2 regions of the uncultured Mycobacterium sp. genome follow, and region 1 is predicted to be linked to the other one. Evidence: riboswitches for the same ligand, from Rfam matches in the RefSeq annotation. Region 1 holds a riboswitch; the other holds the start of a gene.
What was found. A riboswitch is a leader RNA that binds a small molecule or an ion and turns the genes downstream of it on or off. The one in region 1 is predicted to bind cobalamin.
Positions count from the first base shown of each region.

Region 1 (5,836 bases):
GCGGGTGCCCCACTCAGCGGCGATCTCGATCCAGCGTTCGACGTGGCCGTGCAGGCGCCAACCGATCGCGGTCCGGTCGAAAGCGTCCAGGAAGTACTGGCCGGCGACGGGCCCGAATTTCGCGAATACCTTTTCCGCAGCGTCAAATTCGACCGGCAGGGCATGCAGCCACGGCTCCCATGGCCCCGTGGTGCGGCCACGAAAATCGGGTGCCATGTCCTCCACCACCAACGCCGAAACCAGTTCGGGCTGCTCCGCCGCCAGACACCACGAATGCAATGCGCCCATCGAGTGCCCGATCAGCCGCGCAGGCGTTCCCAATCCACTCACCGCGTCGCGTAGCTCGGCAACGAAGCGTTCGGTGCTGATCGGGTAGGGGTCGGCGACGTCGCGGCCGCGGTGCCACGGGGCGTCGTAGGTATACACGGTGCCCAGCCGAGCCAGCCACGGTAGCTGGCGCGACCAGGTGCTGCCCCGGCCCATCAAGCCGTGCACCAGTACCAGCGGTTGGCCGTCTCCACCGCGGCGGGTCAGCAGGTCGGTCGGCACGTCGGGCACGGTAGCCTAGCCGCATGCCAGTGGTGAAGATCAACGCAATTGAGGTCCCCCCGAACGCGGGCCCCGAACTGGAAAAGCGGTTCGCGCATCGCGCGCACGCCGTGGAGAACCAACCCGGCTTCCTCGGCTTCCAGCTACTGCGTCCGGTCAAGGGCGAAGACCGCTACTTCGTGGTGACCCATTGGGAGTCCGACGAGGCCTTCCAGGCATGGGCAACGGGGCCCGCCATCGAAGCACATGCCGGTCACCGGGCCAACCCGGTAGCGACCGGCGCGTCACTGCTGGAATTCGAGGTTGTGCTGGACGTTGCCGCAAACCGCCCGACGGCGTAGCGCCAGCCCAGCGAGGCACCGCGCCGCGGCAGTGACCGCCGCGGCTGTGGTGGTCGCCGCTATGGCGCCCGGATGTACTCCGCCTCCGGCACCACCGGCGAACGCCGCGGACGCGGGAGTTCGGATCGATATCAGGACGCCGCCCGGTATGCGCGCGCAGCAAACCGTGGACATGCTCAACTCGGACTGGCCCATCGGCCCGGTCGGGGTTCGTACCCTCGCCGCACCCGACATGGTGGACACTGTCGAGAGCAGCATGGAGGGGCTGTGGTGGGATCGGCCGTTTAAGGTCGACGGAGTCGACATCACTGCCGGCGCCGCCACGCTACATCTGGTCAGCTCATATGGCGCGCGACAGAATATCGAGATCCACACCAACGACGCCACCCTGGTTGACCGCTTCGATGTGGTGACGCAGACTCCGACGATTTCTTCATGGCGTGACCTCGATGCCACATTGAGCAAGACCGGAGCCCGTTACTCCTACCAGGCCGCCAAAGTCAACGACGGCCGCTGTGAGCGGATCGCGGGCACCAACACCACGCAATCTCTTCCGCTGGCATCGATATTCAAGTTGTACGTGCTCTACGCCGTGGCTGACGCGGTCAAGGCCGGAAAGGTGTCCTGGGATGACCAGATGACCGTCACCGAGAAAGGCAAGGCGGTCGGATCGTCGGGATTGGAACTGCCGGTGGGAGCACAGGTTTCGGTGCGCACCGCCGCCGAGAAGATGATTGCGACCAGCGACAACATGGCCACCGACATGCTGATCGGGAAAGTCGGCACCCAGGCTGTCGAAAAAGCGCTGATCGACGCCGGGCATCACGATCCGGCCGCGATGACGCCGTTCCCGACGATGTATGAATTGTTCTCGGTCGGCTGGGGCAAGCCGGATCTGCGCCAGCAGTGGAAGCAGGCTACTCCCCAAGTGCGGGCACAATTGTTGCAGCAGGCGAATTCTCGCGTCTACCGACCAGATCCGAACCGCGCTCACACCCCAGCCTCGGGTTACGGCGCGGAATGGTATGGCAACGCCGAAGATATCTGTCGAGTGCACACGGCACTTCAAGCCGCCGCGGTCGGCAAAGCCGCACTCGTCAAGCAGATCCTGGCAGCCGCCCCGGGTATCGATCTCGACCCGCATGAGTGGCCGTACGTCGGAGCTAAAGCCGGCGGCCTGCCGGGTGATCTGACGTTCAGCTGGTATGCGGTCGATAAGACCGGACAGCCGTGGGTGGTGAGCTTTCAGCTCAACTGGCCGCGTGACCACGGTCCCACGGTGACCGGCTGGATGTTGCGGATCGCCAAGCAGGCCTTCGCGCTGCTGGTTGCGCCACGCTGAACCGCGGACCCAGTTTCGGCGCGACGCGCCTGGCGATATAGCCTCAGTCGCGGGTAATCGTGTGAACGGCGAGGAAACCGGTGCATATTCCGGTGCGGTCGCGCCACTGTGACCAGCGTTTCAGCGTTGGAAGCCAGACCTTCCCGTTCACACATCGCAGATGGGACGCGCAATCCCGGAAGGCGGTCAAGTGTCTGTAGGGCATTCGTCTGCTCAGTCGGCTGGTTTTCGTGAGCGTATCCGCGCCGTGATGTCGACCTGGCATCGCCGCGACCGCATCGAGATCGGCGTGCTTTTCGGTGTGATCGCGCTGATGCACGTCGTAGGTTTCGCGACACTGGTGATGGGCATCGCGCCGCACCGCTACCGCGTCGGAACCGAAATCTTCGGTGTCGGACTGGGCTTCACCGCCTATCTGTTCGGCCTACGGCATGCGTTCGACGCAGACCACATCGCCGCCATCGACAACACCACTCGCAAGCTGATGAGCGGCGACGATGCGGGCCGCGAAGCGGCCCGAGAAGGAGCTGGACAATCGGACCAGCGCGACACAGAGGGAGTCCACCCGAAACCGACATCGGTCGGATTCTGGTTCGCCATGGGCCATTCCACCATCGTGTTGGTAATGGCGGTGCTGGTCGTCGTCGGTGCTCGTGCGGTAGGCGCGCTGGTCGACGACGACTCACCGGTCCGGCATGCACTCGGCTTCGCCGGAACCCTGGCTTCCGGCTTGTTTCTCTACCTCATCGCGGTGATCAACATCGTCGCGCTGGTCGGGATAACCCGTGCCTACACCAAACTCCGGTGCGGCTCCTACTCCGAGGAGGAACTCCAAGCGGCGCTCGACGACCGCGGATTTCTGGCACGTCTGCTCTCGCCGATCATGAACCGCATCAAACGCCCAGTCCAGATTTATCCGGTGGGCGTGCTGTTCGGCCTCGGCTTCGACACCGCCACCGAGGTGGCGTTGTTGGCGCTGGCCGGCACCGGAGCTGCTGCCGGGCTGCCGTGGTACGCGATCTTGGTGCTGCCGTTGTTGTTTGCGGCGGGGATGAGCCTGATGGACACGCTGGATGGCTTGCTGATGACCGCGGCCTACGATTGGGCATTTATGCAGCCGCTTCGCAAGATCTACTACAACTTCACCATCACCGCGCTGTCGATCGCGGTCGCGTTGCTGATCGGGTCGATCGAGCTGGTGTCGATATTGCACGACGATCTGCAGTGGGTGGATCCGGTCACCAATTGGATCAGCTCGATCGACTTGAACAATGCCGGCCTGGCGATTGTCTGCCTGTTCGCCGTCACCTGGCTAGGCGCCATCGCCTACTGGAAGCTGGCCAACATCGAAAACCGCTGGCAGCCGAGCAGCCCCGGCGAATAAGTCGCGAGCGGCCAGTTATGACACGGGATTTCGTCAAAACCGTGCGATAACTGGCCGCTCAGCGGGCCCTATTGCGCAGCCGAGGGCGAGCTGCCGGCGCTGTGGGCACCGGCCTTGGCCAGATCCGGCTCGGCCGGCGTGGCCGGCTTCGGTGTTCCGGTGAACGTGAACACCGCGTCCTCGCCGGAACCTTCACCGTCCCAGTTGTCCACGTCGACGGTGACGAGCTGGCCCGGACCGACCTCCTCGAAGAGGATCTTCTCGCTCAATGCATCCTCGATCTCACGCTGGATGGTGCGCCGCAGCGGACGGGCGCCCAGCACCGGATCGAAGCCGCGCTTGGCCAGCAGCGCCTTGGCCTTATCGGTCAGCACCAGCGACATGTCCTTGCTCTTCAGCTGCTTTTCCAGCCGGCCGATCATCAGCTCGACCATCCGGATGATCTCCTCGCGGGTCAGCTGGTGGAACACGATGATGTCGTCGATGCGGTTGAGGAACTCCGGGCGGAAGTGCTTCTTGAGCTCGTCGTTGACCTTCTGCTTCATCCGCTCGTAGTTGTTCTCACCACCGCCCGGCGAGAAGCCAAGGCCGACCGCCTTCGAGATGTCGGCGGTACCGAGGTTGGACGTGAAGATCAACACCGTGTTCTTGAAGTCGACCGTGCGGCCCTGCCCGTCGGTGAGCCGGCCGTCCTCGAGCACCTGCAACAGGCTGTTGTAGATCTCCTGATGCGCCTTCTCGATCTCGTCGAACAAGACCACCGAGAACGGCTTGCGCCGCACCTTCTCGGTGAGCTGGCCGCCCTCCTCGTAGCCGACGTATCCCGGTGGGGCGCCGAACAACCGCGACGCGGTGAACCGGTCGTGGAACTCGCCCATATCGATCTGGATGAGCGCGTCGTCGTCGCCGAACAGGAACTCGGCCAGCGCCTTGGACAGCTCGGTCTTACCCACACCGGACGGACCGGCGAAGATGAACGAACCGGACGGGCGCTTGGGGTCCTTCAACCCGGCGCGGGTACGGCGGATCGCCTTGGAGACCGCCTTGACCGCGTCCTCCTGGCCAATGATCCGCTTGTGCAGCTCCTCTTCCATGCGCAGCAGCCGGGTGGTCTCGGCCTCGGTCAGCTTGAACACCGGGATGCCGGTCCAGTTGCCCAGCACCTCAGCGATCTGCTCGTCGTCGACCTCGGCGACCACGTCCAAATCACCGGAGCGCCACTGCTTTTCGCGTTCGGCGCGCTGAGCGACCAGTTGCTTTTCGCGATCACGCAGCGCAGCAGCCTTTTCGAAGTCCTGCGCGTCGATCGCCGACTCCTTCTCGCGGCGCGCCTCGGCGATCTTCTCGTCGAACTCGCGCAGGTCCGGCGGAGCCGTCATCCGGCGGATCCGCATCCGGGCACCCGCCTCGTCGATCAGGTCGATGGCCTTGTCCGGCAGGAACCGGTCGTTGATGTAGCGGTCGGCCAGCGTGGCGGCCGCCACCATCGCGCCGTCGGTGATCGACACCCGGTGGTGCGCCTCGTAGCGGTCGCGCAGACCCTTCAGGATCTCGATGGTGTGCTCGACCGTCGGCTCACCGACTTGCACCGGCTGGAAGCGGCGCTCCAGCGCGGCGTCCTTCTCGATGTACTTGCGGTACTCGTCGAGCGTGGTGGCGCCGATGGTCTGCAACTCACCGCGGGCCAGCTTGGGCTTGAGGATCGACGCGGCGTCGATCGCACCCTCGGCGGCCCCGGCACCGACCAGCGTGTGCAGCTCGTCGATGAACAGGATGATGTCGCCGCGGGTGTTGATCTCTTTCAGCACCTTCTTCAGGCGCTCTTCGAAGTCACCGCGGTAGCGCGAGCCGGCAACTAGTGAACCCAGGTCCAGCGTGTAGAGCTGCTTGTCCTTCAGCGTCTCCGGAACGTCGCCGTGCACGATCTTCTGGGCCAGGCCCTCGACGACAGCGGTCTTGCCGACACCGGGCTCGCCGATCAGCACAGGGTTGTTCTTCGTGCGCCGCGACAGCACCTGCATGACCCGCTCGATTTCCTTCTCGCGGCCGATGACCGGGTCGAGCTTGCCCTCCATCGCGGCCGCGGTCAGGTTGCGGCCGAACTGGTCGAGCACCAGCGACGTCGACGGGCTGCCCGACTCGCCGCCACGGCCACCGGTGCCCGCCTCGGCGGTCTCCTTGCCTTGGTAGCCGGAAAGCAGCTGGATCACTTGCTGACGC
Region 1 is NZ_CAXUCH010000039.1:966-6,801, forward strand. It holds gene ACFE99_RS07525 (alpha/beta fold hydrolase) at 1-549, opposite strand, end outside; gene mhuD (mycobilin-forming heme oxygenase MhuD) at 573-890, shown strand; gene ACFE99_RS07535 (serine hydrolase) at 865-2,232, shown strand; cobalamin riboswitch at 2,267-2,394, shown strand; gene ACFE99_RS07540 (HoxN/HupN/NixA family nickel/cobalt transporter) at 2,483-3,616, shown strand; gene clpC1 (ATP-dependent protease ATP-binding subunit ClpC) at 3,685-5,836, opposite strand, start outside.

Region 2 (5,836 bases), on a different contig from region 1:
GCTGGCAGATCTGGGTGATCCTCGGATTGCTCGCCGTGCTCGGGCTGCGGGACAAGGTGATCTTTCTGGCCGCCCGCGGCGAGGTCTACGCGTCGATGACGGTGACGTTCTTGTTCCCCGGGGTGGACATGATCGTCGCCTCGAAACTGGTGTTCTTGGTGATCTGGATGGGTGCGGCCACGTCGAAGCTCAACCACCACTTTCCGTTCGTGATCTCCACGATGATGTCGAACAACCCACTGATCCGGGCGAAGTCGATGAAGCGTGCCTTTTTCGAACGGTTCCCGCAAGACCTGCGGCCCGGACGCCTGTCGCGGATCGTCGCGCACGGCGGCACCACCGTAGAGATGTGCGTGCCGGTGGTGCTGTTCTTCTCCCACGGCGGCTGGGTGACCGCGATCGCCGCCGCCGTCATGGTGTGTTTTCACCTGGCGATCCTGACTGCGATCCCGATGGGTGTGCCGCTGGAGTGGAACGTCTTCATGATCTACGGCGTCGGGGCCCTGTTCGTCGCGTATCCGCAGTTGGGGCTTTCCGACCTGAAACACCCTGTGCCGGTGGCCATCCTGTTCGTGGTGATCGCCGGCATCGTGATCGCCGGCAACCTGTTCCCGCGCAAGATTTCGTTCCTGCCGGGCATGCGCTACTACGCCGGCAACTGGGACACCACGCTGTGGTGCGTCAAACCGTCTGCGGAAGAGAAGATCACCCGTGGGCTGGTAACGATCGCCAGCATGCCGGCCGCGCAGCTTGAGCGTTTCTACGGCAGCCAGGAGGCGGCGCAGATCCCGATCTATATGGGATACGCCTTCCGCTCGTTCAACACCCACGGCCGAGCGCTGTTCACCTTGGCACATCGAGCCATGGCCGGACAGAACGAGGACGACTACGTCATCACCGACGGCGAACGGATTTGTTCCACCGCCATCGGCTGGAATTTCGGCGACGGCCACATGCACAACGAGCAGTTGATCGCCGCGATGCAGGAGCGCTGCCACTTCGAGCCCGGCGAGGTGCGCGTCGTGCTGCTCGACGCGCAACCCATCCACCGCCAGACCCAGCAATACCGGTTAGTCGACGCAGCCACAGGCGAATTCGAGCGCGGCTATGTCAGGGTGGCCGACATGGTTACCCGGCAACCGTGGGACGACACCGTGCCGGTGCACGTGTACGAAAGCCGCATTGCCGGCTCCGACGAGGTGAACCAGCCCTAGGCAGCTTCGCCTCGCACCTTCGCCGCCGCGGCGATCATGTTCTGCAACGACGCCGTTACCTCCTCGACGTTGCGGGTCTTCAACCCGCAGTCCGGGTTAACCCAAAGCCGTTCGGCTGGAACAGCTCTGAGAGCTGCACGTAGCGAACTGGCGATCTCCTCGGTGCTGGGGACGCGGGGCGAGTGGATGTCGTAGACGCCGGGTCCCACGCTGTTGGCGAAGCCCGCCGCGTTGAGGTCGTCCAGCACCTCCATATGCGAGCGGGCTGCCTCGATCAACGTGGCATCGGCGTCCAACTCGCCAATGGCGCCGATGATCTCACCGAACTCCGAATAACACAGATGGGTCTGGATCTGCGTCGAGTCGGCGACACCGGAGGTTGCCAACCGGAAGGCGCCCACCGCCCACTGCAGATAAGCGTCCTGGTCGGCGCGGCGCAGCGGCAGCAGCTCCCGCAGCGCCGGCTCGTCGACCTGGATGATCGCGATGCCGGCCGACTGCAAATCGATGGTCTCGTCGCGGATCGCCAGGGCAATCTGGTAGGCGGTGTCGGCCAGCGGCTGGTCGTCGCGCACGAACGACCACGCCAGGATCGTCACCGGCCCGGTCAGCATGCCCTTGACCGGTTTGTCGGTGAGCGACTGCGCGTAGGTGATCCACTCGACCGTCATCGGGTGTGGCCGCGACACATCGCCGTAAAGGATGGGCGGGCGCACACAGCGACTGCCGTAGGACTGCACCCAGCCGTTCTGGGTGGCGAAGAAACCGTCGAGCTGCTCGGCGAAGTACTGCACCATGTCGTTGCGCTCGGGCTCGCCGTGCACCAGCACGTCGAGGCCGAGCCGTTCCTGCAACGCGATGACGTCGGCGATCTCGGCCTTCATCCGGCGGACGTACTCGGCCTCGTCGATCTCGCCGGAACGAAAGGCGGCGCGGGCTTTCCGGATCGCCGGGGTCTGCGGGAACGAGCCGATCGTGGTGGTCGGCAGGGTGGGCAGGTGCAGCCGCGCTTTCTGCATCTCGCGGCGCTCGGCCGCATTGCCGCGTTTGGCGCCGGAGGCCAGGATCGAGTCGATGCGGGCCCGGATGTGTTCGTTGCGCAGCCGCGGATCCGAACGCCGAGACGCCACCGCGGCGTTGGAGGCCGCGATCTCCTCGGCGACCGCTTCGCGTCCTTCCCGCAGCGCGCGGGCCAGGGTGACCACCTCGTGCACCTTTTCGGCACCGAACGCTAGCCAGCTGCGCAGGTTCGCGTCCAGCTCGGTCTCGAAGGCCAGCGAATACGGGACGTGCAGCGTCGAGCACGAGGTCGACACAGCAACTGCCTCCGTTGACCCCAGCAGGGTGGCCAGCCGGCTCAGCGCCGCTTCCAGGTCGGTGCGCCAGACGTTGCGCCCGTCGACGACGCCGGCCACCAGCGTCTTTCCGGCCAACTCCGGCACCGACGCGACTGCGGTGTTGGCGCCGGCGACCAGGTCGACGCCGATGGCCTCGACCGGCGTGCGAGCCAGCACCGGCAAGGCAGCGCCGGGATCCCCGAAGTAGGTGGCGACATAGATCGCCGGCCGCTTGGGCACCGATCCCAGCGCGCTATACACCCGCTCGGCCAGCGCCGGCGCATCGGCGCTGATATCGGTCACCAGCACCGGCTCGTCGAACTGCACCCATGCCGCACCGACATCGGCCAGCAGCGACAGCAACTCCGAATACACCGGGATCAGCTCATCGATGCGTTCGATCGGGGCGCCCGCGCCGTCCACCGCTTTGCTCAACAGCAGGAAGGTAATCGGGCCGATAACCACCGGACGCGCCGGAACGCCTTGTTGCAACGCCTCGTTCAGCTCACCGACCACTTTGGCGGCATTGAGCGTGAATCGGATGTCCGGCGAGATCTCCGGTACCAGATAGTGGTAGTTGGTGTCGAACCACTTGGTCATCTCCAGCGGTGCGATGCCCTCGGTGCCCCGGGCGGCGGCGAAGTAGCGGTCCAGCTCGTCGTGCACAGGCTGCACCCGGGCCGGCAGGGCTCCGAGCATCACCGCCGTGTCGAGCATCTGGTCGTAGTAGGAAAAGCTGTTCACCGGCACCGAATCCAGGCCGGCCGCAACCAAATCAGACCAGGTGTTGCGGCGCAGCGTCGCCGCGACGGACTCCAGCTCGGACCTGCTGGTCCGCCCGGCCCAATAACCTTCGGTGGCGCGTTTGAGTTCGCGGCGCGGGCCGATCCGCGGTGAGCCGGTGATGGTGGCGGTAAACGGTTGAGCGATCACGTGTTCGTCCTTCACTCGAAACGGGATGGTCACCGCCGGCGGACGCGCAGCCGATCCGGTCGGGCACATGCCCTGCAACCGTTACGGCCAAACGCCCATTCCACGAGGCGATGAGCCGCCGGACGCGGCGCGCCCGGCACAGCCGGCAGGTCTTCGGACTCGCAGGCGCGCACTGGAGTGCTCCTAATGGCCGTCGCTTCCCAGTCGGGCGACCAGTGCTGATGACGGCGGTCGTTCCTGCATACCGCTGCGGGACAGTCCCGGACTTTCACCGGGTTCCCTCTCGCGAGGCAGAATCAACCTGCCTCACTCGATGCCGACAGTGCGGCAGACCAGCTGCACGCTCGAGGTTACTCGTTGGATGGCGGCGACCCGCCGCGCCCGGCTCCGCCGCGCTTGCGATCGCCTCTGCCGGCGTCAGCGTCCGGCAGCCAGCGCTTCGCCGATGGGGACGTCGCCGTTGTTGAACTCGATGGTGCGCCCGATCGTCGAATCGTCGGCCAGAGCAGCGGCGATCACCAGCGCGACATCCTCGCGGGACACCTGGCCCTTGCTGGCCTCAGGACCCACCGCGATCCGCCCGGTCCCCGGCTCGAGGGTGAGCCGGCCCGGCCCCAGCACCGTCCAGTCGAGGTCGCTGGCCCGCAGGTGGGCGTCGGCGGCGGCCTTGGCCTCGGCATACGGGAAGAACGGATCATCCTGCGGCACACCGTGATCCGGTCGGGCGCCGAAGTAGGAGACCATCACGAACCGCCGCAAACCTGCTTGCTTGGCCGCGTTGATCACCCGAATGGCGGCATCGCGGTCTACGGCGTAGGTGCGCGCCGGGTTGCCGCCGCCGGCCCCGGCGGAAAAGACCACCGCGTGGTGCCCCGCCAACAGCTGTGTGAGCGCGTCGGTATCCAGTCTCTCGATGTCGGCCACGACTGGTTTGGCACCGGTTGCGACGACGTCGTCCGTGTGATCCGGGTTGCGGACGATAGAGCTCACCTGGTCACCGCGCTCACTCAGGATGCGGCTCAGATGCAAGGCCACCTTGCCGTGGCCGCCGATAACGACGATGCGCGCCATGAGTCTCACCTTGGTCCGATCGGTCAATCTGGAGGAGGCAACAGGGCAGGACGGTCCGCGATTCCCCGATAGGCTTGGCACGGTGTTGAGCTCCCGCAACTCCTCGCCGTTAGTGCATCATGTTGTTTCGCCGTTGCGCCGGAACGCTTTGATACCGGCGGCCGCTGAATACATCGCGCAGCGCTACGGCGGTTCAACCCAGTTTCGGCAGCGCCGCGAGGACGAGGGATTTGAGCTTGAAGAGATTCAGCTGGGTGGCTCAGCGCGGTGTAGACCAGCGTGTCGCCGGAAAATCCGGGGTCGATGCCGTTTATGTAAAGCGAAGTGCCGCCGGCCTCGCACGCCTGCTCCAACGGCGTGCGCAACCAGTCGTCGGCGTGCTGCGGCGCGACCAACCACACCAGCGAAGTACCCACCACATTCGTGCCCGCGCGAAGGAACTTGGTGATCTCCTTGATTGCGGCGTGCGGGCGGGGTTCGGCTTGCGAGGTGTAGACCACGCAGTCCGCTTCAAGCGCTACCAAGGCGTCGATGTCATTGGTGGCGGTGACTCCCGTCGACTCATCGAGCTCGCACAGTTCGGCGGCGTCGCGGCCCGCCTTCTCCGTGTCGGCGGCATGTACACCGACGAGTTCCAGATCGGGGCGCTCGATAATCGCCTGCAATGCATGGCGTCCCACATTGCCGGTGGAGAACTGAATTACCTGTCGTGGCATCACACTTCCTTCTCAGAGCAGGTCAGTGATGGTCTTGAGGCCAGCCTCATACAGCACGCCCGGCAGCATGCCGCCATCGATTTCGATGGTCGTGCCGTTGATGTAATCGGCTGCGCCGCTAGCCAAGAAAACACAGGCGCGGCCGACTTCGGCAGGTTCACCGGCCCGATGCAGGGGAACGTTGGCGAAGTAGGCACGCCCGTCGGGATCATTTTTGGGCAGCACGAACGAGCGAAAGTTGTCCGTCATGGTGGGCCCCAACGCCAGGCAGTTGACACGGGAATGCGGTCCCCATTCCTCCGCCAGGGAGCGGGTCATGTGATTGAGCCCAGACTTCGCGGCGCCGTAGGAAACCAAGGTCGGTGAACCGGCGGGATGGCTAGCGCCGCTGGAGATATTGATAATGCAACCAGTGCCGTCCTGGCGGCGCATCTGCCGATACACCCGGATCGCGAACCACAGCGGGCTGATCAGATTCATCTGAATCGCGAATGCGTGATACAGCACCGTCCGCTCGAAATCGTCATCGCTGGCTGGGGCGCCCTGGATCGTCTGCACAAGTTCC
Region 2 is NZ_CAXUCH010000060.1:11,111-16,946, forward strand. It holds gene ACFE99_RS10200 (DUF3556 domain-containing protein) at 1-1,214, shown strand, start outside; gene metE (5-methyltetrahydropteroyltriglutamate--homocysteine S-methyltransferase) at 1,211-3,553, opposite strand; cobalamin riboswitch at 3,611-3,804, opposite strand; gene ACFE99_RS10210 (SDR family oxidoreductase) at 3,902-4,555, opposite strand; partial or broken gene ACFE99_RS10215 (dihydrodipicolinate reductase) at 4,813-5,271, opposite strand; gene ACFE99_RS10220 (SDR family NAD(P)-dependent oxidoreductase) at 5,284-5,836, opposite strand, start outside.
Region 2: it holds a riboswitch for cobalamin, as region 1 does, so the genes downstream of both, metE (5-methyltetrahydropteroyltriglutamate--homocysteine S-methyltransferase) here and ACFE99_RS07540 (HoxN/HupN/NixA family nickel/cobalt transporter) in region 1, are expected to answer to the same signal.